Regions from separate parts of the Zoogloea sp. JDB1 genome, predicted to be linked through region 3. Evidence: predicted binding sites of a transcription regulator. Region 3 holds the regulator's gene; each other region holds the start of a gene.
What was found. The regulator sigma-54, encoded in region 3, starts transcription at its own class of promoters, with help from an activator protein. The targets are predictions, from matches to a motif close to TGGCACGCTTNCTGCTNA.
Positions count from the first base shown of each region.

Region 1: a site for sigma-54 is predicted at 1,826-1,843, ahead of AC1PPK_RS08250 (CmpA/NrtA family ABC transporter substrate-binding protein). Genes of this name have one in related genera too.
Region 2: a site for sigma-54 is predicted at 1,379-1,396, ahead of vnfD (nitrogenase vanadium-iron protein, alpha chain). Genes of this name have one in related genera too.

Region 1 covers NZ_CM161496.1:1,857,847-1,865,822, reverse strand. The annotation lists gene ntrB (nitrate ABC transporter permease) at 1-341, opposite strand, end outside; gene AC1PPK_RS08250 (CmpA/NrtA family ABC transporter substrate-binding protein) at 429-1,685, opposite strand; gene AC1PPK_RS08245 (ANTAR domain-containing response regulator) at 2,076-2,651, opposite strand; gene AC1PPK_RS08240 (SpoIIE family protein phosphatase) at 2,782-4,344, opposite strand; gene AC1PPK_RS08235 (response regulator) at 4,411-5,316, opposite strand; gene AC1PPK_RS08230 (PAS domain-containing protein) at 5,313-7,976, opposite strand, start outside.
Region 2 covers NZ_CM161496.1:3,723,496-3,731,471, reverse strand. The annotation lists gene nifH (nitrogenase iron protein) at 1-162, shown strand, start outside; gene AC1PPK_RS16880 (4Fe-4S dicluster domain-containing protein) at 245-427, shown strand; gene AC1PPK_RS16875 (dinitrogenase iron-molybdenum cofactor N-terminal domain-containing protein) at 436-1,146, shown strand; gene vnfD (nitrogenase vanadium-iron protein, alpha chain) at 1,475-2,899, shown strand; gene vnfG (V-containing nitrogenase subunit delta) at 2,899-3,240, shown strand; gene vnfK (V-containing nitrogenase subunit beta) at 3,293-4,717, shown strand; gene AC1PPK_RS16855 (hypothetical protein) at 4,824-5,717, shown strand; gene AC1PPK_RS16850 (NifB/NifX family molybdenum-iron cluster-binding protein) at 5,756-6,229, shown strand; gene AC1PPK_RS16845 (hypothetical protein) at 6,240-6,476, shown strand; gene AC1PPK_RS16840 (Nif11-like leader peptide family natural product precursor) at 6,581-6,778, opposite strand; gene phnD (phosphate/phosphite/phosphonate ABC transporter substrate-binding protein) at 6,769-7,635, opposite strand; gene phnE (phosphonate ABC transporter, permease protein PhnE) at 7,632-7,976, opposite strand, start outside.
Region 3 covers NZ_CM161496.1:1,293,326-1,301,301, forward strand. The annotation lists gene AC1PPK_RS05660 (class I SAM-dependent methyltransferase) at 1-605, opposite strand, end outside; gene AC1PPK_RS05665 (pteridine reductase) at 720-1,469, shown strand; gene ttcA (tRNA 2-thiocytidine(32) synthetase TtcA) at 1,537-2,472, shown strand; gene AC1PPK_RS05675 (FHA domain-containing protein) at 2,562-3,425, shown strand; gene AC1PPK_RS05680 (PsiF family protein) at 3,507-3,725, opposite strand; gene hprK (HPr(Ser) kinase/phosphatase) at 3,811-4,746, opposite strand; gene ptsN (PTS IIA-like nitrogen regulatory protein PtsN) at 4,715-5,200, opposite strand; gene hpf (ribosome hibernation-promoting factor, HPF/YfiA family) at 5,360-5,683, opposite strand; gene AC1PPK_RS05700 (RNA polymerase factor sigma-54) at 5,700-7,160, opposite strand; gene lptB (LPS export ABC transporter ATP-binding protein) at 7,176-7,898, opposite strand; gene recX (recombination regulator RecX) at 7,885-7,976, opposite strand, start outside.

The DNA.
Region 1 (7,976 bases), 560 kb from region 3:
TGGTCATTCGGCCCGTTCTGGTAGAAGGGATCGGAGAAAAGCGTGATGGCCGCATCAAGGGTCTTTGCCGGGCCGGGGAAATCGGCGGACTTCATCGCCACCAGCGCCCACAGGCCGATGATGAAGGCAAAGCCGAGCAGCGGCGGCAGCACCGCGCGCAGGAAAGAGCCACAGCGTTCGCCGATGGAAACAGACGGTTCGGCTGCTGGCGCCGGGGTGACAGGTGCGGCAACCATTGAGGCCTCCTGCTTGGCAACGATGATGTCATTCCGCGTATCGGAAACGGCTTCGGTGTCGGGCCCGACAGTCACGAGGCCAGAGGTAAGGGTCGCAGTGCTCATCTGGGTCTCCAGAATTCTGTAGGGGCGAATCGCTTCGCCCGCGGATGTGGATCGGCAGTGCTGGGCGAGCGGACTCGCCCCTACAGGTCAGGCGTGGATCTTGAAGCTGGCGGCGTACTTCTTCGGATCCTTGCCGTCCCACACCACGCCGTCGATCAGCTTGGACGTGCGGAAGTCGGACTTGGGCACCGGTACGCCGACGATGCCGGCGGCCTGCTTGTACAGCTCCGTCTTGTTGATCGCCTTGGCCACCGCCAGATAATCCACGTCCTGCTTGAGCAAGCCCCAGCGACGGTGCTGGGTGAGGAACCACATACCGTCGGACAGATAGGGGTAATTCACCAGACCGTCGTTGTAGAACTTCATGTAGTTCTTTTCGGACCAGCTCTTGCCGAGGCCATTTTCGTACTGGCCGATCATGCGGCTGCGGATCACGTCCACATCGGTATTCACGTAGCTCTTGGCCGCCACGGTTTCGGCAGTCTTGGCGCGGTTGGCGGCGCTGGCATCGATCCACTTGGAGGCTTCGAGGATCGCGCAGATCATCGCGCGGGCGGTGTTGGGGTACTTGGCAGCGAACTCGGCCGTCGATCCCAGCACCTTTTCCGGGTGGTCGGTCCAGATATCCTGGGTCGTCACCGCAGTGAAGCCGATCTTGTCCACGATCGCCCGCTGGTTCCACGGCTCGCCGACGCAGTAGCCGTCCATGTTGCCGACGCGCATGTTGGCGACCATCTGCGGGGGCGGCACGACTATGTTCTTGACGTCCTTGAAGGGGTCGATGCCGTGGGCAGCCAGCCAGTAGTACAGCCACATGGCATGGGTACCGGTGGGGAAGGTCTGGGCGAAGGTGTATTCCTTGTCCTTCCTGGCGACGACCTTGGCCAGCGAGGCGCCATCCACCGCGCCCTTTTCCTTCAGGCCGTTGGACAAGGTGATCGCCTGGCCGTTGTTGTTGAGTGTCATCAGCACCGCCATGTCCTTCTTCGGGCCGCCGATGCCCAGGTGCAGGCCATACACCAGGCCGTACAACACGTGGGCGGCATGCAGCTCGCCATTGGCCAGCTTGTCGCGCACGCCGGCCCAGGAGGCCTCCTTGCTCGGGGTGATCTTGATGCCGTACTTCTTGTCGAAGCCCATCACCGAGGCCATCACCACCGAGGAACAGTCGGTCAGCGGGATGAACCCGATCTTCACCTCTTCCAGTTCCGGCTTGTCGGAACCCGCGGCCCACGCGCCGCCCGCCGGGAGCATCGTCCCCATCGCTGCCATACCTCCAATAGTCGCGCCAGCTTTCAGAAAGCCACGGCGGGAAAGAATCTTGTCGTCGAATTGCGCGCTCATCACATGCCCCTGATCCGCTTACCCAAAAAAAAGAGGCGTCACATCTCCCCGCGCGATTCGCGCTGGGGGGATGGACGCCTTTGTCCAAGTCTGATCGCCTGATCAAGCCGGGCCGCCGTTGGTCCGACTTCTGCCAGGACTTAGCGAGGACCGTGCCAAAAACAACAAGTCATTGATTAAAAGAAAAAATCCCATAATGAACACAAACCTACCCCTTAAGAGGTAGCAGCATTCCGCTCCTTGAATGCACTTCCGCAGTGCAGCAATCGGCTTTTCGGCACCATTCCGGCCCACTTCGAGGAAAGACCGGTAAATCCACAAGAAAAAAGGCGGTAGCGCCTTCGCGCCACCGCCCCATCGATATCCACGCCCTGCCGGGCACTACTCCATTCAGAGTAGGAGGTTGGCCATATCTATCACATCCTGGGCCACGTCGGCCACCTTGCGGCCGCGCTCCATCGCCAGCTTGCGCAGCGCGTGATAGGCCGCATCCTCGTCGAGGCCGCGGGCCTTCATCAGCACACCCTTGGCCTTGTCCACGATGATGCGCTCGCTCAACTTGCGGGTCGCGTCATCCCGTTCGGCACGCAGATGCTGGAAGGCCTCGAACTGGGCAATGGCCACCTCGACCAGCGAATCGAGCCTCTCGGACGACACCGAATCAACGACATACGAGGAAACGCCGGCCTTCACGGCCCGGCGGATCGCCGCCGAATCGGAATCCTGCGAGAACAGCAGCACCGGGCGCGGACAGTCCCGGTTCATGATGGCCAGATGCTCGAGGGTGTCGCGGCTGGGGGAATCGGCCTGGATGAAGATCACGTCCGGCTTGGTGGCCAGGACCTGCTCGGACAGATCGAAGGCATTCGACAACACCGCCGCCACCTGATGGCCGGCGAGCGCCACCGCTGCGCAAACGTCCGCGGCACGCTCTCGGGAGGAATCGACAACGAGCACTCGAAGCATGAGAAAACACCCTGGAAAGACATGGCACTTTAAAGCATGAAGTGCGCCAGAGATACATCAACCTGCTCCCCTTATGAGGGTAACAGGTGGAGGCAAGTTCATTCACCCTCACTGCAGGGATAGGTCGTCATCACGACGCCCGGGCGGCCCCTTCGCCATCGACCAGACAGTCGAGGATCAGCACCGACACATCGTCAGCCGCCGACTGGCGGCCCAGGTGACGGGTCAGCGCCTCGCGCAGGCCGGCCACCCGCGACGCCGGCGGCGTTGCACGCAGGGTCTGCTCCAGGCCGGCATTGCCGAAGGACTGGCCTTGGCGGTTCTCGGCCTCGGTCAGGCCATCCGAGCAAAGCACGATCTGCGACGCAGCATTCCAGCCGAAGACCTCGCAGGCAATCCCGGCCTCCGCAGAGGGCAGGATGCCGAGAGGCAGCTGCCGGGAAACAAAGCGCTGCAGCACCGTACCACGCTCATCGATCAGCAGCACGTCGGGCACGCCACCGACCCAGATCTGCCCCTGCGGTGCAGCGGCCTCCAGGCGTACCAGCGCCGATGCAACGAAGCGCCCGGCGGGCAGCAGGCCGCACAACAGATCGTTGAGCTCGGTCACCAGGCTCGTCAGCGGTGCATTGCGCGCAGCCCCTCGATAAAAGGCTCCCAGCGCAGGCAGCACGCTCACCGCAGCGGCCAGCCCGTGGCCGGTGGCATCGGCCAGCATCGCGTACAGGGCGCCGTCCGGCGCGCGCGCCACGGCCACCACGTCGCCGGAGAAATTGCGCGCCGGCAGCACCGCATACTGCACCGCGCGGTCGTGCAGCCAGTCGCTGCGGATCTGGCGCTCCATGATGTTCATCGCCAGCTCCTGCTCGCGCTCCGACTCGTCGTGGTAGCGCTGCAGACGGGCTGCGTCTTCGACCAGCTGGCGCTGGATGCGGCGCGCCTCGGAGACGTCGCGGACGACACCAATGAACATGCGCCGGTTGGGCAACTGGAGATCGGACATTCCGACCTCCATCGGGAAGGTCGCACCGCTCTTGCGGCGCCCCAGCATCTCGCGGATCTGACCGCCGGCCTTCATCTGCCCGGACGACAACAGCCTGGGGATGGACAGCTCGGTACCGAAATCGCCATCCGACATCAGCATGCCGAGGAGCTGCCCGATCATCTCCGACGACGAATAGCCGAAGATCTGGCTTGCCGCCCGGTTCACCGACAGGATGCGGCCATTCTCGTCGGCCGAGATGATGCCGTCGATGACCCCGTTGGCCACCGCCCGGACCTGCTCCAGGGAACTCGCCAGCCGCCGCTGCATGTCGAGCAGGCGGCGCAGGGCCTTGAAACGCGCGGCGAAAACCGGGAAGGACAGAGGTTTGGCCAGGTAATCGTCGGCACCGATGTCCAACCCATGAACGATGTCTCCCTCACCACTGAGGGCCGACAGGATGATCACCGGTACCCAGCGATCGCCGGCGATGCTTCGGATCTGGCGGATTGCCTCGAAGCCATCCATCCGCGGCATCATCAGGTCCATCAACACCACGTCCGGCGATTCGCGCCGGAACAGCTCGACGGCTTCGACGCCATCCTCCGCATAGATGGGAACGCAATTCAGGTGGGCCAGGAAAGTGCCTACGATGCTCCGGTTCGACGCAATGTCATCCGCAACCAGCACGCGCAACGGTTTTTCTGCCATTACAGAGTCTCTGCAGTTGGCGGGCGCGCCCTTAGGCGGCGCGCCCGCATATCCATCCAGTACGTATCAGACCAGGCCCTGGACCTTGGGAACCGTGACCACAACCTGGTTGCCCGGCGGCAGGTAGGTCAGGCTCGCAAAGGCCAGCTGGCGGGACAGGGCGATGCCACGCCCGTTGGGGGCAAAGGCACGCTCCGGATCGAAATCGAGGAACTGGCGCCAGTCGAAGCCTTCGCCATCGTCGCGGATCTCGAACACCCAGCGGCTGTCGTCGCTGCGCACGCGCAGACGCACGACCTTGTCCCGGTTTTCCGGCAAAGCAAGCCGCCGGGTGATCTCCTCCTCCCAGCTGTCACTCTCACGCAGGCGGCTCTTCTCGGAGAATTCGATCCCCAGGTTGCCGTGCTCGACACCATTCACCAACAGTTCGGACAAGCCCATCGCCAGCATGTCCGGTTGTGGCCCCAGCAAGGCGATGAAGGAGGCCAGCACCCGCGCCTCTTCGAGGGTACGGATGCGGAATTCGCCCTCCTTGATGCAGCGGAAGGCCTGCGCCTGCTCGGCCAGGCTGGCGGTCAGCTCGCGGCGCACGCGCATGTCGTCGAGGGCGGAACGGATGATGGTCTGCAGCGCCTCGCCCTCGAAAGGTTTGGTGAGGTAGTAGAAAGCCCCGGCCGCCAGCCCTTCGCGGACCTGTTCGGGTGAGGTCGCAGCGGTCTGCATGATCACCGGGATCGAACGCAGACGTTCGTCGCTCTTGATCCGGCGCAGCACGCTGATGCCGTCCATGCCCGGCATCATGCGGTCGAGCAGGACCAGGTCGAAGCGGGAGTCCTGCTGACTCAAGGCTTGCCAGGCCGCTTCGCCGGAATCCACCATCACCAGTTCGAAGCCCATTTCATCCAGGTATTCACCGACGATATCCAGATTGAAAGGTTCGTCGTCTACGACCAGTATTCTTGCCTTGCTCATGTTTCTCCTTCTTTGGCCTCTGCCAACGTCGGCCTGTCCTGTTCGGCCAACGGCAATGCGACGATGAATTCTGCACCGCCGGCCGAATTATTGCGCGCGCGGATGAAGCCGCCATGAGCGGCGACGATCTCCTGGCAGATCGCCAGCCCCAGCCCCGTTCCACCAGCGCCGGTACGGGTCCGGCTGCTCTGCACGAACTTGTCGAAGACCGCGCCGAGTTCCCCCACCGGAATGCCCACCCCTTCGTCGGACACGCAGAACACCAGCGCAGGGCCGTCTTGCGCAGCCGGCGTGGCAGCGCCATCGGACAGCCGACCAACATGCAGGGACAGCAGGATACCCTTGCCCTCCGGCGTGAACTTGGCGGCATTCGACAGCAGATTCATCACTACCTGCCCCAAGCGCGCCGCGTCCCCGTTGATACGTGGCAGTTTGGCGTCCCGCTCGACACGCACCTGCAGCGCGCGGGCCTGGAACAGCGCCTCGAACTCCCGCAGTCCGTCCTGCACGACCCTGGACATGTCCATCGTTTGCAGGTTCAGCACCATCTGCCCGGCCTCCAGCTTGGAGAGGTCGAGCAGATCATTGAGCAATAGCAACAAACGCTCGCCGCTGACCCGGATGCGATGGAAATAGCCGCGCAGCTTCTCGTGCCCAGCCTGGGTGATGCGGCTTTCACCGAGGCGGGCGTAACTGAGCACGCCGTGCATCGGCGTGCGCAACTCATGGGACATGTTGGCCAGGAAAACCGACTTGGCCTCGTTGGCAGCCTCGGCAGCCTCCTTGGCGGCCTGCAGATCCCGCGTACGCGCCTCCACCAGCGTGGCCAGGTCGAGGTTGTGGTCGAGGATCCGCGCCTCGCGGGCCTTCACTTCGTCGATGTCGGTCTGCGTGCCGATCATGCGCAGCGCCCGGCCGTTGTCGTTGCGCTCCACCACCAGACCCCGCGCCATCACCCATTTGTACTTGCCGTTCCTGCAGAGCAGCCGCGCCTGGTGCGTGAAATAGGGCGTATCCCCGCGCAGATGCGCATCGCGGGCCGCCAGCAGTCCCGACAGGTCGTCGGGATGGACCCGCCACGCCCACTCCTTGCCGCTATCCTCGGCCTCCTCCGCCCCATAGCCGAGCATGCTCAGCCAGCGCGGGGAGCGGAAGACCTTGCCGCTCGCGATATTCCAGTCCCACACCCCGTCGCCGGCGCCGTCCAGTGCGAACTGCCAGCGGGCCTCGCTTTCGCGCAGGGCCAGTTCGGTCTCCTTGAGGTCGGTAACGTCGCGGATCACCGCCAGTGCCCCGCCGGTGCGTACGGCCCGGAAGCGCGCTTCGAAATGGCGTTGGCGGCCCCCACGGGCAGACGTGTACTCGACACGCTGCAACAGCCCGCTGAGCGACGCGGCCTGGGCCGCCTCGGCGAAGCGGCGTGCCATGTCCGGCGACAGGGACTCGTCCAGGCGCTTGCCGAGAAAAGCCTCCGGCGGCATCGACAGGGTTTCCCGGCTGTCCGCGTGATAGCGCACGATGCGCATCTCGCCATTGAGCTGGAACAGCATGTCGGGCATCGCGGCAATCAGGGACTCGTTGGTGGCGTGGGCCTCCTGAATGGCTTGCTGCTCGGCCTTGCGGGCCGTCACGTCCTCGACGATGACCCAGCGCTGCCCATCGCTGCCGCCAACCACTGTGGTCGTCACCAGCACCGGTACGCGTCGCCCATCCTTGCGCACGAACTCGGTCTCGCGGGCGCTGGCGATGACCGTCGGCGCTCCAGCCGGGTCGCCATCGGCATTCGCTCCAGGCTCCAGTTCGCAACCGCCGCGCAGTTCGTCCTCCGAATACCCGGTAATGCGGCAAAAAGCCGGATTGGCCTGCTGGTAAAGCCCCTCGGCGTCGATCAGGGCCATACCGAGGGACGCGTGCTGGTACAACGCATCGAGACGGGCATGGGAATCCACCACGGCCTGGCGGGCACGCCGCAGGGCCGTGACATCGGACGCGGCACCAGCCGTGCGCAACGGCTTGCCAGCGGCATCGAACTCGGCCTTGCCGGCCAGGTGGAACCAGCCAATGCTGCCGTCGACGCGGGCAATCGGCACCACGCAATCGAGGGCACGCGTATCACGGATCAAGCTCCGGAACGCGGCGATGAAATCGCGCCGCCCCGACACCGACATGGAACGCAGGATGCCGCGTCCGCTGCGCGGCAATCCGCCCTCCGGGTAACCCAGCAGGCGGTCGCAGCGCGTTGACAGGAAGATCTCGCGCCGGTCGGCCTGCCACTCCCAGATTCCTTCGTCGGTCGCCGAGACGGCCAGCTCGAAGCGCTTCTCACTGGCGCACAGCTCCCGGGTCATATCGGCAGCCAGGCTCTCGGCCCGCTTCTGTTGCCCGGCCAGGCTCGCCACCACAAGGGCCAGCAACACACTGGCCGCACAGCCTCCCAAAGCGGCCAGCGTGGATGTCGCCCATTGGCTCGTTGCTGGCGGAGCCAGAATCGACAGGCGCCAGTCGCGCTCGCCAAAGCGCACTTCCCGCACCACCACCGGCGACACCTGCATGGTGGCCACGTCCGAGTAGACGCGTCGAGGTATCGCGTCGGTGACGTCATCCACCACCAGATCGTAGCCAGCGATGGCCGCCACACGCAGCGTGTCGAACATCGGCGT
Region 2 (7,976 bases), 2.4 Mb from region 3:
TACCGCGCGCTGGCCCGCAAGGTGATCGACAACACCAAGCTGGTGATCCCGACGCCGCTGGAAATGGACGGCCTCGAAGAACTGCTGATGGAGTTCGGGATCATGGAGCAGGAAGACGAGTCCATCGTCGGCAAGACCGCCGCTGAACTGGCCGTCGCCTGAGGCCCGTTCCGCCCACCCTGTCCGGCAGGCACGGGGGCTACTGCCCCCGAATGCCGCGCCGGACCGCAGCCTGGAGTTCGCCATGGCCATGATGATCGATCCGGATGCCTGCAGCCTGTGCGGCGACTGCAAGCCGGTGTGCCCGACCCGCTCGGTGCTGAAGAAGAGCGGCGTCTATTCCATCAACCCCGAAACCTGCACCGAATGCGATGGCGATCCGGCCTGCCTCGCCGAATGCGCGTCCGGCGCCATTACGCCGCTGTAGGCCGCGGTATGACGTCCAGACTTTCGGCGGAGCTCGCGCTGCGCATCGGCCTGGCGGCCCGCGCGTTACCGGGTGTGCCGGTGGCCGACGCGGTTCAAACCCTGATCGCGCTACTGGGGTTTCCGCTGACCGACCGCAAGCTCCGCTCGCTGACAGTGGCGCAATTGCGGGCCGCACCCGGCGGACGCCTCCCGCAGCTGCCGCGGCCGCAGCTGCGGGAGGCGCTGGCCTTTCTGGCGGACCGGGCGACCGTGAACATCATCGACACCACGATTCCGCCGATCCAGCGCTATGAGGATGGCGACATGCCAGGCTCCATCCGCATCGCCATTGCGTCCGACTCGGGGCTGCAGCTGGACGGCTTCTTCAACGCCTGCCTGCGTTTCCTGATCTTCCAGTTGAGCGCGACGGAAAGGCGGCTGATCGACGTGCGCGGAACGGCGGCCGCCAAGGCCGCGGACGACGGGAACCGATGGCGGGCGGAGTGCATTGCCGATTGCCATCTGCTGCTGACCGTCGGCGTGGGCACATCCAATGCGGCGCGCCTCATGCACCTCGGCGTCCATCCGCTGGGTTATGGGAGCCCGATGGACGCGCCCTGGGCCCTGGATCAGATCCAGTTGGTCCTGCAGGGCACGCCGCCGCCCTGGCTCGTGAAAGCCGGAAGGCTCGAGCGGCCACGCCCGCTGGCCATCCATTGCGGATCGAGCCTGCAATAGAAATTTCCCGATAGCTCATATCGACCCGTCCCGCCGGAATTGGCGCGACGGGTTTCTTATTTCATCCGAAAAAGCCGCGCGCACAATCGCGAACACCAAATTGTGCTTGGTACGTGGGCGAACGGATTTAAAAGCCTTGAAAAAATGGAGCCGAAATTGAGTTTTACGAACAAGGTCTTCAATACCTTGATTTGCCTGTAAATTCTTTTTTTCTGGATTTATTTGAATGACGTGGCACGCTCGATGCTAAATGGAATTGCCTTCCTGATCGAAAAGCTTTTTCGTTTCCACTCCGGTCAATCCGGAATCAATTGCAAGGAGAAATGCCATGCCCATGGTCCTGCTCGAATGCGACAAGGACATTCCCGAGCGCCAGAAACACATTTACCTCAAGGCGCCCGACGAGGACACTCGTGAATACCTGCCTATTGCCAACGCGGCGACGATTCCCGGCACCCTGTCCGAGCGCGGCTGCGCCTTCTGTGGCGCCAAGCTGGTGATCGGCGGTGTGCTGAAGGACACCATCCAGATGATCCACGGCCCGCTCGGCTGCGCCTACGACACCTGGCACACCAAGCGCTACCCGACGGACAACGGCCACTTCAACATGAAGTACGTGTGGTCCACCGACATGAAGGAAAGCCACATCGTGTTCGGCGGCGAGAAGCGCCTCGAACAGAGCATGAACGAGGCCTTCGACGAGATGCCGGACATCAAGCGGATGATCGTCTATACCACCTGCCCGACGGCGCTGATCGGCGACGACATTAAGGCGGTGGCCAAGAAGGTCATGAAGGAGCGGCCGGATGTGGACATCTTCACCGTCGAATGTCCGGGCTTCTCCGGCGTGTCCCAGTCCAAGGGCCACCACGTGCTCAATATCGGCTGGATCAATGAGAAGGTCGAGACGCTGGAGAAGGAAATCACCAGTGAATACACGATGAACTTCATCGGCGACTTCAACATCCAGGGCGATACCCAGCTGCTGCAGACCTACTGGGACAAGCTCGGCATCCAGGTGGTCGCCCACTTCACCGGCAACGGCACCTACGACGACCTGCGCTGCATGCACCAGGCCAAGCTCAACGTGGTGAATTGCGCCCGCTCGTCGGGCTACATCGCCAACGAACTCAAGAAGCGCTACGGCATTCCGCGCCTGGACATCGACTCCTGGGGCTTCAGCTACATGGCCGAGGGCATCCGCAAGATCTGCGCCTTCTTCGGCATCGAGGAGCGCGGCGAGGCGCTGATCGCCGAGGAGGAGGCCAAGTGGAAGCCCAAGCTCGACTGGTACAAGGAGCGCCTGCAGGGCAAGAAGATGGCGATCTGGACCGGCGGCCCGCGCCTGTGGCACTGGACCAAGTCGGTCGAGGACGACCTGGGCATCCAAGTGGTGGCCATGTCGTCCAAGTTCGGCCATGAAGAGGACTTCGAGAAGGTCATCGCCCGCGGCCGCGAAGGCACGTATTACATTGACGATGGCAACGAGCTGGAGTTCTTCGAGATCATCGACCTGGTCAAACCGGACGTGATCTTCACCGGCCCGCGGGTCGGCGAGCTGGTCAAGAAGCTGCACATCCCGTACGTGAATGGCCACGGCTACCACAACGGCCCCTATATGGGCTTCGAGGGTTTCGTGAATCTGGCCCGCGACACCTACAACGCGGTGTACAACCCCCTGCGCCACCTGGCCGCCGTCGATATCCGCGACAAGGCCCAGAGCACGCCGGTGATCATGCGGGAGGCTGCGTGATGCTGGAAGACAAGCTCGAGGACGTCTTCAGCTACACGGAGGAGCGCTGCCTGTGGCAGTTCTTCTCCCGTACCTGGGACCGCACCGAAAACATCCACGGCGTCGTCGATCAGGCCACGGCCCTGCTCACCGGCAAGCCGCCCAAGCGCGATACCCCGATGGAGCGTCTGCACTACGCCGACGGCCGGATCATGGCCGACGACCTGCGGGAGCGCTATCCGTGGGTGCGCGAAGCCGGCGAAGAGGAGATCACCCAGGTGATGGAGAGCCTCAAGGCCCGCCTGCTCGACACCACGATCGCCCGCTCCACCAACCGCGAACTCAATCACCACCTTTATTGAGGCACCACCGGGCGGAGGCCTCGGCACCTGCCCGCAGCCAAGGGGAATTCTCATGAGTGCATGTGATACGGCCGCCGTGAAGCCGGCCGAAGTGAAACTCGTCCCGAAGGACCGGGGCGGCATCATCAACCCGATGTACGACTGCCAGCCGGCCGGCGCCCAGTTCGCCGGGATCGGCGTCAAGGACTGCATTCCGCTGGTCCATGGCGGCCAGGGCTGCACGATGTTCGTGCGCCTGCTGTTCGCCCAGCATTTCAAGGAGAACTTCGACATCGCCTCCACCTCGCTGCACGAGGAGTCGGCAGTGTTCGGCGGAACCAAGCGGGTGGAGGAGGGCGTGATGGTGCTGGCCAAGCGCTATCCGAACCTGCGGGTGATCCCGATCATCACCACCTGCTCGACGGAAGTGATCGGCGACGACATCGAAGGCACCATCAACAACTGCAACCGGGCTCTCAAGGCCGAGTTCCCGGATCGCCAGATCTACCTGGCGCCGGTGCATACGCCCAGCTTCAAGGGCAGCCATGTGAGCGGCTATGCCGAGTGCCTGAAGTCGATGGTGAAGACTATCGCCAAGACCAAGGGTGCGCCGAACGGCAAGCTCAACCTGATCCCCGGCTGGGTCAATCCGGGCGACATCACACTCCTCAAGTACTACATGAAGGAGATGGGCGTCGACGCCAACATCCTGGTGGATACCGAGGATTTCGACTCCCCGATGATGCCCAACAAGGTCATCGACACTCACGGTCGCACCACCGTCGAGGACATTCAGGAAAGTGCCAACGCGGTCGCCACCGTGGCATTGGCCCGCTATGAAGGTGCCACCACCAGCGAGTACCTGCAGGATGCCTTTGAGGTGCCGCACAACCTGGTGAACACGCCCTACGGCATCAAGAACACCGACGACATGCTGCGCAAGATCAGCGAGATCACCGGCAAGGAGATCCCCGAGTCGCTGGTACGCGAGCGCGGCATCGCCCTCGATGCGCTGGCCGACCTGGCCCACATGTTCTTCGCCAACAAGAAGGTCGCCATCTTCGGCCACCCGGACCTGGTGCTGGGCCTCGCCCAGTTCTGCATGGAAGTGGAGCTGGAGCCGGTGCTGCTGCTGATCGGCGACGACCAGGGCAGCAAGTACAAGAAGGACCCGCGCATCGCCGAGCTCAAGGCCTCCGCCCACTTTGACATGGAGATCATCCATAACGCCGACCTGTGGGACCTGGAGAAGAAGATCGCCAAGGGCGAGGTGAAGCTCGACCTGATCATGGGGCACTCGAAGGGCCGCTACATCGCCATCGACGCCAACATCCCGATGGTCCGGGTCGGCTTCCCGACCTTCGACCGGGCGGGCCTCTACCGCAAGCCCACGGTGGGCTACAAGGGCGCGATGGAGCTGGCGGAGTCCATCGCCAACGCGATGTTCGCGCACATGGAGTACACCAGGGATCGCGAATGGATCCTGAACACCTGGTAATCCAGCCACGGCCTTGTCAGGCGCCGGTTCCGTGCAGGCGGAGCCGGCTGGAACGGAACGGGGCCACGCCCCGTTTCCGCCCTCAACCCACTGCGGAGACGCCCCCATGCTCTCGCACGACGATCTGGCGAAGGACTTCGCCGCCTGTTTTGGCCGCCGCCACCACCTGCCCGAGTATCGCCAGGTGGAGTTCTGCAGCAAGAAGAAGAAGCTCTCCTTCGGCACCCCGGAGGCCGACAGCCACTCGCAGCTTCCGGGGCTGCTGGCCACGGAAATGGCTTTTTCCCTGCTAGAAGGGCTGCTGACCTCGGCCCATCCGGACATCGAGGACCTGCCCAGCTGGAGGAAATACCAGGCCCTGCCCAGGCATGGCACGCTGGAGAAGGTCGTGGCGGAGGTCTACCGCATCCTGCGCATCTGCCACCTGGCCTGGGTCTTGCCGGACGGCCATATCGAACTGGACGACGGCCTGGTGCGCATCCGCTGCGTGCATGGACGCTGCGCCCAGTTCATCACCCTGTCCACGATGGGGCTGGAACTGCTCGAATCCTTCGTGCTGTTCTACCTCGACTCCTTCAACCAGCCCCACGGGCAAGCCTACGTCGAGGCCATGCTGGCCCAGTACTTCACCGACATCGTCGCGGAGATCAAGGGCTTCAACGATGAGGACCGCATCCTCTACCAGTTCAACCAGACCCTGCCGATGAACCGGCATTTCCGTTTCGACAACGACAACCCGGGCTTCCGCATCGACGGGGAGCTGCTGTGCATCGAGATCGGCAAGCGCTTTGCCGACCCGGCGCGCTACCCGGTGGATTTCTACCTCGTCTTCGACAACGTGCTGCACATCATCCCCGTGGAGGCGCTCAAGGAAGGTCGGCTGGCCCTGAACCGGCTATCCCTGTGGCGCGCCCGCATTGCGGATGGCGTGCACCTGCCGGAGCGCTTCCGGGCCCGCTTCGGACGCGAAGTGAACGTCGTCGGCCTGCCGATGACCTGACCCGATCCCACATCGTCCCCAACTTCTAGGAGCGCATCATGGAAAAGAACGGTTTGCTCAGGATCGCCATCGCCACCAACGATCTGCTGCAGGTCAATGCCAACTTCGCCGCGGCGCGGCAGCTTGTCATCTACGAAGTCGGCCTGCAGGGCGGCGAGTTCGTCGACAGCATCCAGTTCCGCGGCGCGGCTGCCGGCAAGGGCAATGGCAGCAAGGGGCCCGGCGGCGGCATGGGCTGTTCGATGGGCGACCCGAGTGGCGGCGCCAGCGCGGAGCACATGACGGCCCGCATCGAGGCGGTACGCGGCTGCGCGATCTTGTTCAGCAAGGGCTTGTCCGATCTGCACGCGGTGACGGTCAAGAACATGGGCGTATATCCGGTGAAGATGGAGAACAGCCGGGACATCACCGAGGTCGTCGAATACGTGCAGCGCATGCTGGAGCGTCCGCCCTTGTGGATGCGTCGCGCGCTGGGCGTCGAGGCGCCGGCCAAATACGCGGAAACCTGCTGAGGAGACGACGATGAAGACCCGTGGTCTGCAGAATGCAATCAATCGCCTGAAGGGCGCCCGCAAGTTCGGCAGCATGACGCTGCTGGCCCAGGCGGAAAGGGAGGCGCGGCAAACCCTGGAACAGGCGCGCGTGTGGATGGAACGTGCCGGCCTGGGCGATGCCTCGACCGCCGACGAACGCCATGGCGAAGTAGTGAAGGCGGTGCTGGAGCTGGAAGTGACCCTGTTCGGCACGCCGCCGCGCTGACGTCCGCCTGTTTTCCAGCGACCTCCCGTATGAGAAGGGCCCGTTCCTCCCGGAGCGGGCCCTTCTCTCTTTGCTGCCCCCGGCTTGGGCGCAGCGACGGCAGGCTACATCGGCGTAATGCCGTACTCCTTGTAGATCTCGTCCTGGGCGAGGCGGAACTCCTCCATCGAGAAGGCATAGCCGCTTTCCTTGAGAAAAGCCCAGGAGGCCGGCTCGTCCTCGGACAGGGCTTGCACGGCCTCGCGGAAGTCGGCGTCGGAACGCATGCGGCGGATATAGGACAGGGCGGAATCTACGGACATGAAAGGATCTCCGGTTGTGAAGCGATGGTGAAGGGATGGGTGAAAGGGGAGGCGGCCTGCGGTACGCTGCCGGGGACGAGGCGTGCCTGCAGGATGTCTTCCATCCACTGGCGTACCCGGTCCACGTCCGCATCCACGGCCGGGATGAAGGCGTCGGCGCGATAGGCACGTAAGGGTGCGGGCAGGCGCAGACGGACGAAAGCCTGGCGCAGGTCTTCCTTCAGATAAGGGTCGAGCCCGGCGCGGAAGGTCCACATGTATTCGGGGATCGGCCGGGATGTGGCCAACACGCGCAGGCTGTCCGGCGCGATGAACCCCTCGCCGAGCAGCCGCGTATAAACCTCCTTGCTCATGCCACCGGCCGGGACGCGCATTTCCGCTACGGCGCTGGCCACCTGGTCGTGGCCGCCGAAGTGCCGCCTGCGGTAATCCCGCTCGGCGACCAGCCCCGCCTCCAACAGCAGGTGGCGGGGCACCCAGCTGCCGGACGTGGAAGCCAGGTCGCCCAGCGCGATCTCCTTGCCCCGCAGGTCGTAGAGGCAGGTGGCGGGGCTGGCATGGGGAACGACGATGACGGCCTGGAAGGTTGGGCCGGTGCTGCCGTCGTGCGTCGGCCGCGCGAAGGGCTCCAGCTCGGCCTTGCGGCTCTGCAGGATGTAGGTGACGGGGCCCAGATAGGCGATGTCGAGCCGCCCGGCGCGTAGCGCCTCACCGGTGGCGGAATAGGTCTCGCCGACGATCAGCTCGACCGGCATCGCCAGCTGCTCTTCCAGATAGGCTTGCAGCGGCGCATTGCGGGCCAGCACGACGGGGGGCGACTCACCTGGCAGCAGGCCACAGCGCAGGGGTGTGCTCATGGCTGTGCGAGTCCGTCGACGAAATGGCGGCGCAGGCGGCCGCCAAGGACATTGATCACCGAAACCAGGCCGAGCAACAGCAGGATCAGCGCGCTGGCTTCCCGGTATTCGAAGAGATGGAAGGCGGTGACGATCTCCAGCCCGATCCCGCCGGCACCGACGACGCCCAGGGTCGTGGCAGCGCGGAGGTTGTGCTCCCAGCGGTACAACGTGACATCCACCAGACGCGGCAGGATCTGCGGCAGCACCGAGAAACGCAGCACACCCAGCGGCGAAACGCCCTGGGCACGCAGCGCGTTGCCCGGCGCGGCGTCCACGTGCTCGAGGATTTCGGCGCAGAA
Region 3 (7,976 bases):
GGCTTGTCGGCCCACACGAAACTGCCGTCGGCGCCGAGGGCCACGCCCCGCTCGAAGATGCCGTCGGGCCGCCAGGCGACGAGATGTACCGGCATCACGTCGAGCACTTCGTTGGCGACCAGCACACCGGAGAAGCGCTCCGGCAGGCTGTCCAGCCAGCGGACGCGGGATGCCAGGTGGGGCGCCTTGGCGGCGAGGGTGTCGAACTGGCGTTCGCGTAGCTCACCGGATACTTCGAGGATGCCGTAGCTGTCCGGCAGCGTGCCGCTGCGCTCCAGTTCCAGCAGCAGGTCGGCGGCCAGCAGGCCGGTGCCGGCACCGGCCTCGATGATGTGCGGTGTCGACAATCCCATGACCTGCTGGACCTGGGCTGCCAGGGCCTGCCCGAACAAAGGGGTGAGTTCCGGTGCGGTGATGAAGTCGCCGCCCGGCCCGAACTTGTGGGCACCGCCGCTGTAGTAGCCGAGACCAGGCGTATATAGGGCTTCGGCCATGTAGGTGGCGAAGGAGATCCAGCCGTCCTGGGCCTCGATCAGGCTGCGCAGGCGGGAAACGAGGCGCGCGCTCTGTTCGAGGGCGTCGGGCGAGGGCTGGGGCAGGTTCATGGCAGCGGCGGATAGGGGAAAATCCGCATTTTACCCGTTCGTTGCAGTGCACCGTCGAGGGGGTGGGCACCGTATGATTACGCCCTTCGCTTGAATTTGCTCCCCTTGGTAGTCATGATTGAAGATCCGATCGCCCCGGTCGTGCTAGTGACGGGCGGTGCGCGGCGCGTCGGCGCCGAACTAGTGCGATGCATCCATGCGGCTGGTGCGCGGGTGGCCGTGCATTATCGCCACTCCCGCAGCGAGGCCGAGGCCTTGGTCGCCGCGCTGGAACGCGTGCGTCCGGGCTCGGCGGTAGCGCTGCAGGCGGACCTGCTGGACTGCTCGTGCTTGCCCGGCTTGGTTGAGTCCGCCGTGGCGCATTTCGGGCGACTCGATGGGCTGGTCAACAATGCGTCGAGTTTCTTCCCGACCGCGCTCGGCGAGATCGACGAAACGGCATGGATTGATCTGATCGGTTCCAATCTGAAAGCGCCGCTGTTCCTGGCCCAGGCTGCGGCACCACATCTCATGGCGAGTGGTGGCGCGATCGTGAACATCATCGACATCCATGCCGAACGGCCGTTGAAGGGCTACCCTTTGTACTGTGCCGCAAAAGCTGGCCTGCTGGGGCTGACCCGTGCGTTGGCGCAGGAACTGGCGCCTCGTGTAAGAGTGAACGGCGTCGCGCCGGGGGCGATCGAATGGCCTGACGATGGACAGTTTCCGTCGCTGGAGCGGGAGCGCATCGTCGCCCATACCTTGCTGGGGCGGGTCGGCTCGCCGTCCGACATCGCGCGTACTGTGCGCTTCCTGCTGTTCGACGCACCATACGTTACAGGGCAGATTTTATCGGTGGATGGTGGGCGAAGCGCCCATTTATAAGCCATTTAACATTTATGCCGATCGGCAATTGTGTGATCGGACTATAATCTTCGGAAATTTGATTGACATGGAACAAGTAGTGCCAGCCCTCGCCAGCCCCGCCGCCGAGCAACCCGAAACGGAAGGTCGCCACTCCAATACGCTCCTGCGCCTGAAGAAATTCCTGATGCGCAAGGTCGGCGAGGCAATCGGCGATTACAGGATGATCGAGGACGGCGACGTGGTCATGGTCTGCCTGTCGGGCGGGAAGGACTCGTTCACACTGCTGAGCCTGCTGATGGAAATGCGGGAGCGCGCTCCGATCGACTTCCGTATCGTCGCGATGAACCTCGACCAGAAGCAGCCCGGCTTTCCGGATCACGTGTTGCCGGCGTACTTCGAATCGGTGGGCGTGGAATACCGGATCGTTACCGAAGACACTTATACAATTGTCAAGGACAAGATTCCTGAAGGTAAGACGACCTGCTCACTGTGTTCGCGCCTGCGACGAGGCATCATTTACCGCACGGCAAAGGAACTCGGCGCAACCAAGATTGCCCTCGGCCATCATCGCGATGACATGATCGAAACCATGTTCCTGAATATGTTTTTCGGAGGCAAGATGAAGGGAATGCCGCCGAAGCTGGTCAGCGACGACGGGCAGAATGTGGTGATCCGGCCGCTGGCTTACTGTTCTGAGAAGGACATCGAGCGTTTCGCCCGTGGCATGGAGTACCCGATCATTCCGTGCAACCTGTGCGGTAGCCAGGAGAATGCGCAGCGCAAGCAGATCAAGGCCATGCTGCGTGACTGGGACGAGCGTTTTCCGGGGCGTATTGTGTCGATTGCCACCGCCATGAAGAACGTCGTGCCATCCCACATGGCGGATGCCGAATTGTTCGACTTCCGTAACGTGTCGCGAGACACGCAGGTCGAGCAGGGCGACATCGTTTTCGACAAACCGGAATTGCCGGTCCATCCGGAGGGGGCTGCAGCCATCCCGATCGGAATCTGGAAGAGCTGATGTCATGAACCTTTGCACCGCTCTGGCCGAAGGCCGTGCGATCCGGGCCAACTTTCTTCCGCCTAGTGCGGATTACGGAGTCGTTCAGCATGCCTGATCGCGCCAAGGCGCCCTGCCTCCTCCTTGCCGAAATTGCCGGCGGTATTCTCCTTGCCGAAAAGCTGGGTGAGGCCGAGGCGGCCTATGCGGTCGAACGCAGCCTGAATCGTATGTCGCGCTGCGCCGAGGCCTATCAGGCCATCGGCTTCGCGGTCAAGAAGGCATCGCTGGTGGCGCACTTTATGGATGCGGATGCAGCCCTGTTGGCCGCGCGGGAGATGCGTGAGCGGGTGCGGGCCCTGCCGCCGATGAGCGGTATCAAGCTGATGCTGAAAGCTGGGGTGGTGCTGGAAACGGAAGCCGATGGGCTGGGGCTGGAGGCTGAAAAGCTGGCCGTGCTGCTGGTCGAGAGTCATGCCCCTGACAGTATCGCGGTATCGGAAAACCTGGGACGGATATTAGCGCCGTCGCTGCGTCGCATGCTGGGACAGGCAGGGGATGGAGCAGGCGAAATGCCCATTCCCGTTCTCGAACTGGGGGAGGCTCCACCGCCCACGCCTGCCGAACTGCGCCATGAGGCACTGCAGGCTCATAAGCACATGCGAATCAGTTATCGCGGGCGCAGTTGGGTGATCGATGTGGCCCGCCCGGCCCTGCTGTTCGGGCGTGATACCGGTAACGATATTGTGATCACCGATCCGCGTGTATCGCGTCAGCATGCCCGTCTCGAGCTTCGTAATGGGTTGTTCTATCTGGCCGATTCGAGCACCAACGGCACCTTCCTGCTTGAGGAGGGCAGCCCCGAACACTGCGTCAAGCGCGAGGAGTTCATCCTCGGCGAGAAGGGGCATATCGGCTGCGGCTTTTCCGTCGGCGACAACATGTCGGACGTGGTGGCGTTTGCCCTTGGATGATGTTGCTGGAGGCGTGTTGGATCAAATGACAGAGGGCCGCAATTGCGGCCCTCTGTTCATGTATGAAGCCTGTGCGGCAATTCAGACTTTCAAGCAGCCGCTCATGACCTTTTTGCGTTCGTCGCCCTTCAGTGCCTTCTCGTCGGCTTCCTTGTTACAGGACTTCATCTCGTTCTGCTGGCCTGTCGTGGCAAAGGCTGCGGGGGCCAGGCCGGCAGCAAACAGAGAAATGACGACGCTCAATATCATTTTTTCATCATGCCACTCTTCTCGTATGGACGGTTTGTCGGCATTGCGCACGGATCACAAACGTACCGTGAGACCCGCAATTGACGGTGGAGAGGTGCGTCGATGCGTCGTTTGCGACGAGTTGTGGCAGCGGCGGCTAGAAGCCGCTTTCTTCCATCGCGCGACGTTGGCGGTCGACGAATTCCTGCGTGGAGTCGATGCCGCGCAACAGCAGGATCGTCGAGCGCACGGCGGCCTCGAGCAGTACGGCGAGGTTGCGGCCGGCCGCAACCGGCAACACGACACGGCGCACCGGCACGCCTAAAATGGGTTGCTGTTCGCCGTCGAGGGTCAGGCGCAGCGGGTCTTCCTGGCCCGGTTGGCGGCGCTGCAGGTGGACCACCAGCTTGAGCTTCATCTTCCGCCGGCAGGCCGTTTCGCCAAATATCGTGCGGATATTGAGGATGCCGAGACCGCGCACCTCTATGACGTCCTGCAGTAATTCGGGGCAGCGTCCTTCCAGTACGGTCGGGGCGATGCGCGAGAACTCGACGATGTCGTCGGCCACCAGACCGTGGCCGCGGGAAATCAGTTCCAGCGCCAGTTCCGACTTGCCGGCACCTGAGTCGCCGGTAATGAACACGCCGAGGCCCAGCACGTCCATCAGCACCCCGTGCAGCGCGACCCTTTCGGCTAACTGTCGCGACAGGTAGCTGCGCAGCAGGTCGATGACGTTGGCGGACGGCAGCGGGCTTGCGAAGAGGGCGATGTCCTCGTTCGCGCACAGCGTGCGGATGATGCTCGGGATCTCCTCATCGTCGGCGACGATGAGCGCCGGCGGGGCGTAGGAGAGAATCTCCCGGACGTGGTGGATGACCTTCTCGCGGGTTTGGCGGCGGGCCCAAGCCATCTCGGAGGCGCCGAGGATCTGCAGGCGGTCCGGGTGGATCAGGTTGAGGTGGCCGACCATGTCGGCGGGCCAGATACGGTCTTCGGAGACCGAAATGCGGGTCGCCAGGCTGCCGCATATATGGCGCAGCCGGAGGCGCTCCAGATTGTCGTCAAACAGCCGGCTGACCGTCGTCTGACGCATGGCTGCCCCATTGGGCGAAAAGGGTATGGGCGGCCTGGGCATCGGGCGCGCTCATTAATTGTTCTCGGAAGCTGCGGTCGCTGAACATCTGAGCCAGTTCGGACAGCAGTTGGAGGTGGTGCTCGTTGGCCTGCTCGGGTACCAGCAGCACGAACAGCATCGATACGGGACGCCCGTCGGGGGCGTCGAAGGGAACCGGGTCGGCGAGGCGGATGAACGCACCCAGCGCCTCCTTGAGGCCCTTGATACGGCCGTGAGGAATGGCGATGCCCTGGCCGAGGCCGGTCGAGCCGAGCTTCTCGCGGGCAAACAGGCTGTCGAAGACGGTGCTGCGGCCGATGCCGTGGTTGTTCTCGAACAGCAGGCCGGCTTGCTCGAAAGCGCGCTTCTTGCTGCTCGCCTCGAGTCCGACGACTACATTGGTCGGCGGCAGAAGTTTGGCGATGAGGTTCATGCGAGGACTCTCCCGTGTGCGGAACGGGCCGACACAGGTTGCCGGTGAAAGGCGATTCAGGAAGATCCGGAGGCGGAGGCCGCCGGGGCCGTTGTGTCAATTGGGGCGCATTATAGCCACAACGGTCCCGGGGAAAAGGGTATTACTCGACGCCGGGAATCAGGACTCGGCGAGGTGCTGCTTCAGGGAGTCGTGACCGTGGTCGCTGGTCTTGTCCTTGTACTTCAGGACCTGACGATCAAGCTTGTCGATCAGCCCGTCGATGGCTGCGTACATGTCGGCATCTTCGTTCTCGACGTAGATGTCCTTGCCGCGCACGTGCACGGTGACTTCGGCCTTCTGACGCAGCTTTTCCACCGAGAGGATCACGCCGACGCTGGTGACGTTGTCGAAGTGACGGATCACGCGGTCCAGCTTGCTCGTGACGTACTCGCGGATGGCCGGCGTAACTTCGACGTGATGCCCCGTGATGTTGAGGTTCATGGTTGCTACCTTTCTGTCAGATGGTTTTGCGCAGACTGACCGGCGGAATATCGAGGGACTCGCGGTATTTTGCAATTGTCCGACGAGCCACGACGATACCCTGCTGGCCCAACAACTCGGCAATCTTGGCGTCGGACAAGGGTTTCTTCTTGTCTTCCGCTCCCACGAGCTGGCGAATCAGCGCCCGAATCGCCGTCGAGGAAGCAGCCCCACCGCTGTCGGTGGCAACGTGACTGCCGAAAAAATACTTGAACTCGAAAATGCCCCGCGGTGTGGCCATGTACTTTTGGGTGGTCACCCGCGAAACGGTGGATTCGTGTAGATCCAGTTGTTCGGCAATTTCCCGCAGGGTCAGCGGTCGCATTGCCACATCGCCATAATCGAAGAACTGGCGCTGGCGGTCAACGATCGCTTGCGAAACCCGCTGGATGGTGTCGAAACGCTGTTGCACGTTCTTGATCAGCCAGCGCGCCTCCTGCAGGTGGCTGGACAGGGAACCGCTGGCGCCACGGTTGTCGCGCAGGATCTGGGCATACAGCTGGTTGATGCGCAAACGCGGCATCGCATCTGGGTTGAGGCTGACGACCCAGTTGCTGCGCTGTTTGCGGACCACCACGTCGGGCACCACGTAGCGGGTGTCGGCCTGGGAGAACTGGGCACCGGGGCGCGGGTTGAGGCCGAGGATCAGGGCGTGGGCTTCGCGCAGGGTGTCGTCGCTGCAGCGCAGTGCGCGCTTGATCTTCAGGAAGTCGCGGGCGGCGAGCAGTTCGAGATGCTCGCTGACGATTGCGATGGCCAGTTCACGGGCCTCGCTGGGGGGCAGGGTGTGCAACTGCAGGGCCAGACACTGGCCCACGTCCTGGGCGCCGATGCCGGCCGGGTCCAGGCTCTGGATCTGGCGCAGGGCGATCTTGAGATCGTCCAGTTCGATTTCCAGTTCGGGGGGCAGCAGCGGCAGCAGATCGGCCAGATCCTGGCTGAGGTAGCCGTCGTCGTCGAGGGCCTCGATGAGGAAGCGCACCAGCGCCCGGTCCCGGTCGGACAGCGGCGTCAGCGCAACCTGGGCGTCCAGGTGGTCGCGCAGGGACGGCACGGCGGCCTGGAACTCCTGGAAGTCGGTCTCGTCATCGTCGTCGCGTTGCCCACCACTGCCCGCTGCAGCCCATTCACCGGCTTCGCCGCTGCTGTCGAAATCATGGTCCGGTTCGCGCTCGCGTTCCGACTCCCGGGATTGCTCCTGCTCGCGTTCGTGCGCGGCTTCGCTGCCTGCCGGCGCCACGGGGCCGGGGGCCTCGACGCGGCTCGAGCCAAGGTCGCCCTCGGGCTCTTCCCGCTCGAGCATGGGGTTTTCCAGGAGGATCTTCTCGATCTCCTGGTTGAGTTCGAGGGTCAACAACTGCAGCAGCTTGATGGACTGCTGCAGCTGAGGTGTCAGCGCGAGATGCTGGGAGAGTTTTAGCTGGAGGCTGGGCTTCATGAGTCGTATCGGGCCTCAGAGCCTGAAGTGCTCGCCGAGGTATACCTGGCGGACCTGTTCGTTGTGAACGATCTCGTCCGGGCGGCCACTGGCCAGCACCTCGCCGGCGTTGATGATGAAGGCACGGTCGCAGATGCCGAGGGTTTCACGGACGTTGTGGTCGGTGATCAACACACCGATCCCCTTGTCCTTCAGGAAGCGGATGATCTTCTGGATGTCGATGACGGCGATCGGGTCGACGCCGGCGAAGGGTTCGTCGAGCAGGATCAGGCGCGGGTCGGTGGCCAGGGCACGGGCGATCTCGCAGCGTCGGCGTTCGCCGCCGGACAGGGAGATGGCGGTGCTGTCGCGCAGGTGCTCGATGCCCAGCTCGTTCAGCAGCTCGTCAAGGCGGCTGGCGATCTGCGCCTTGGAGAGGCTCTGCAACTCGAGCACGGCCTGAATGTTCTCGGCCACCGTCAGCTTGCGGAAGACACTCATCTCCTGCGGCAGGTAGGACAGGCCCAGGCGTGCGCGCTGGTGGATCGGGCGATGGGTCAGCACCTCGTCGTCGAGGGTGATCTCGCCGCCGTCGGCGGCCACGAGACCGACGATCATGTAGAAGCAGGTGGTCTTGCCGGCGCCGTTGGGGCCGAGCAGACCGACGACCTCGCCGCTGCCGACGTTGAAGGAAACGTCGTGAACGACCGTGCGGGCCTTGTACTTCTTGCGTAGGTTGCTGACTTTAAGCAGGCTCATCGCCGGGGTGTTCTTTCAGGACTCTACGAATGATTTCGGTGGAAAAGCCGCGACCTTGAAGGAATCTCGCCTGCCGTG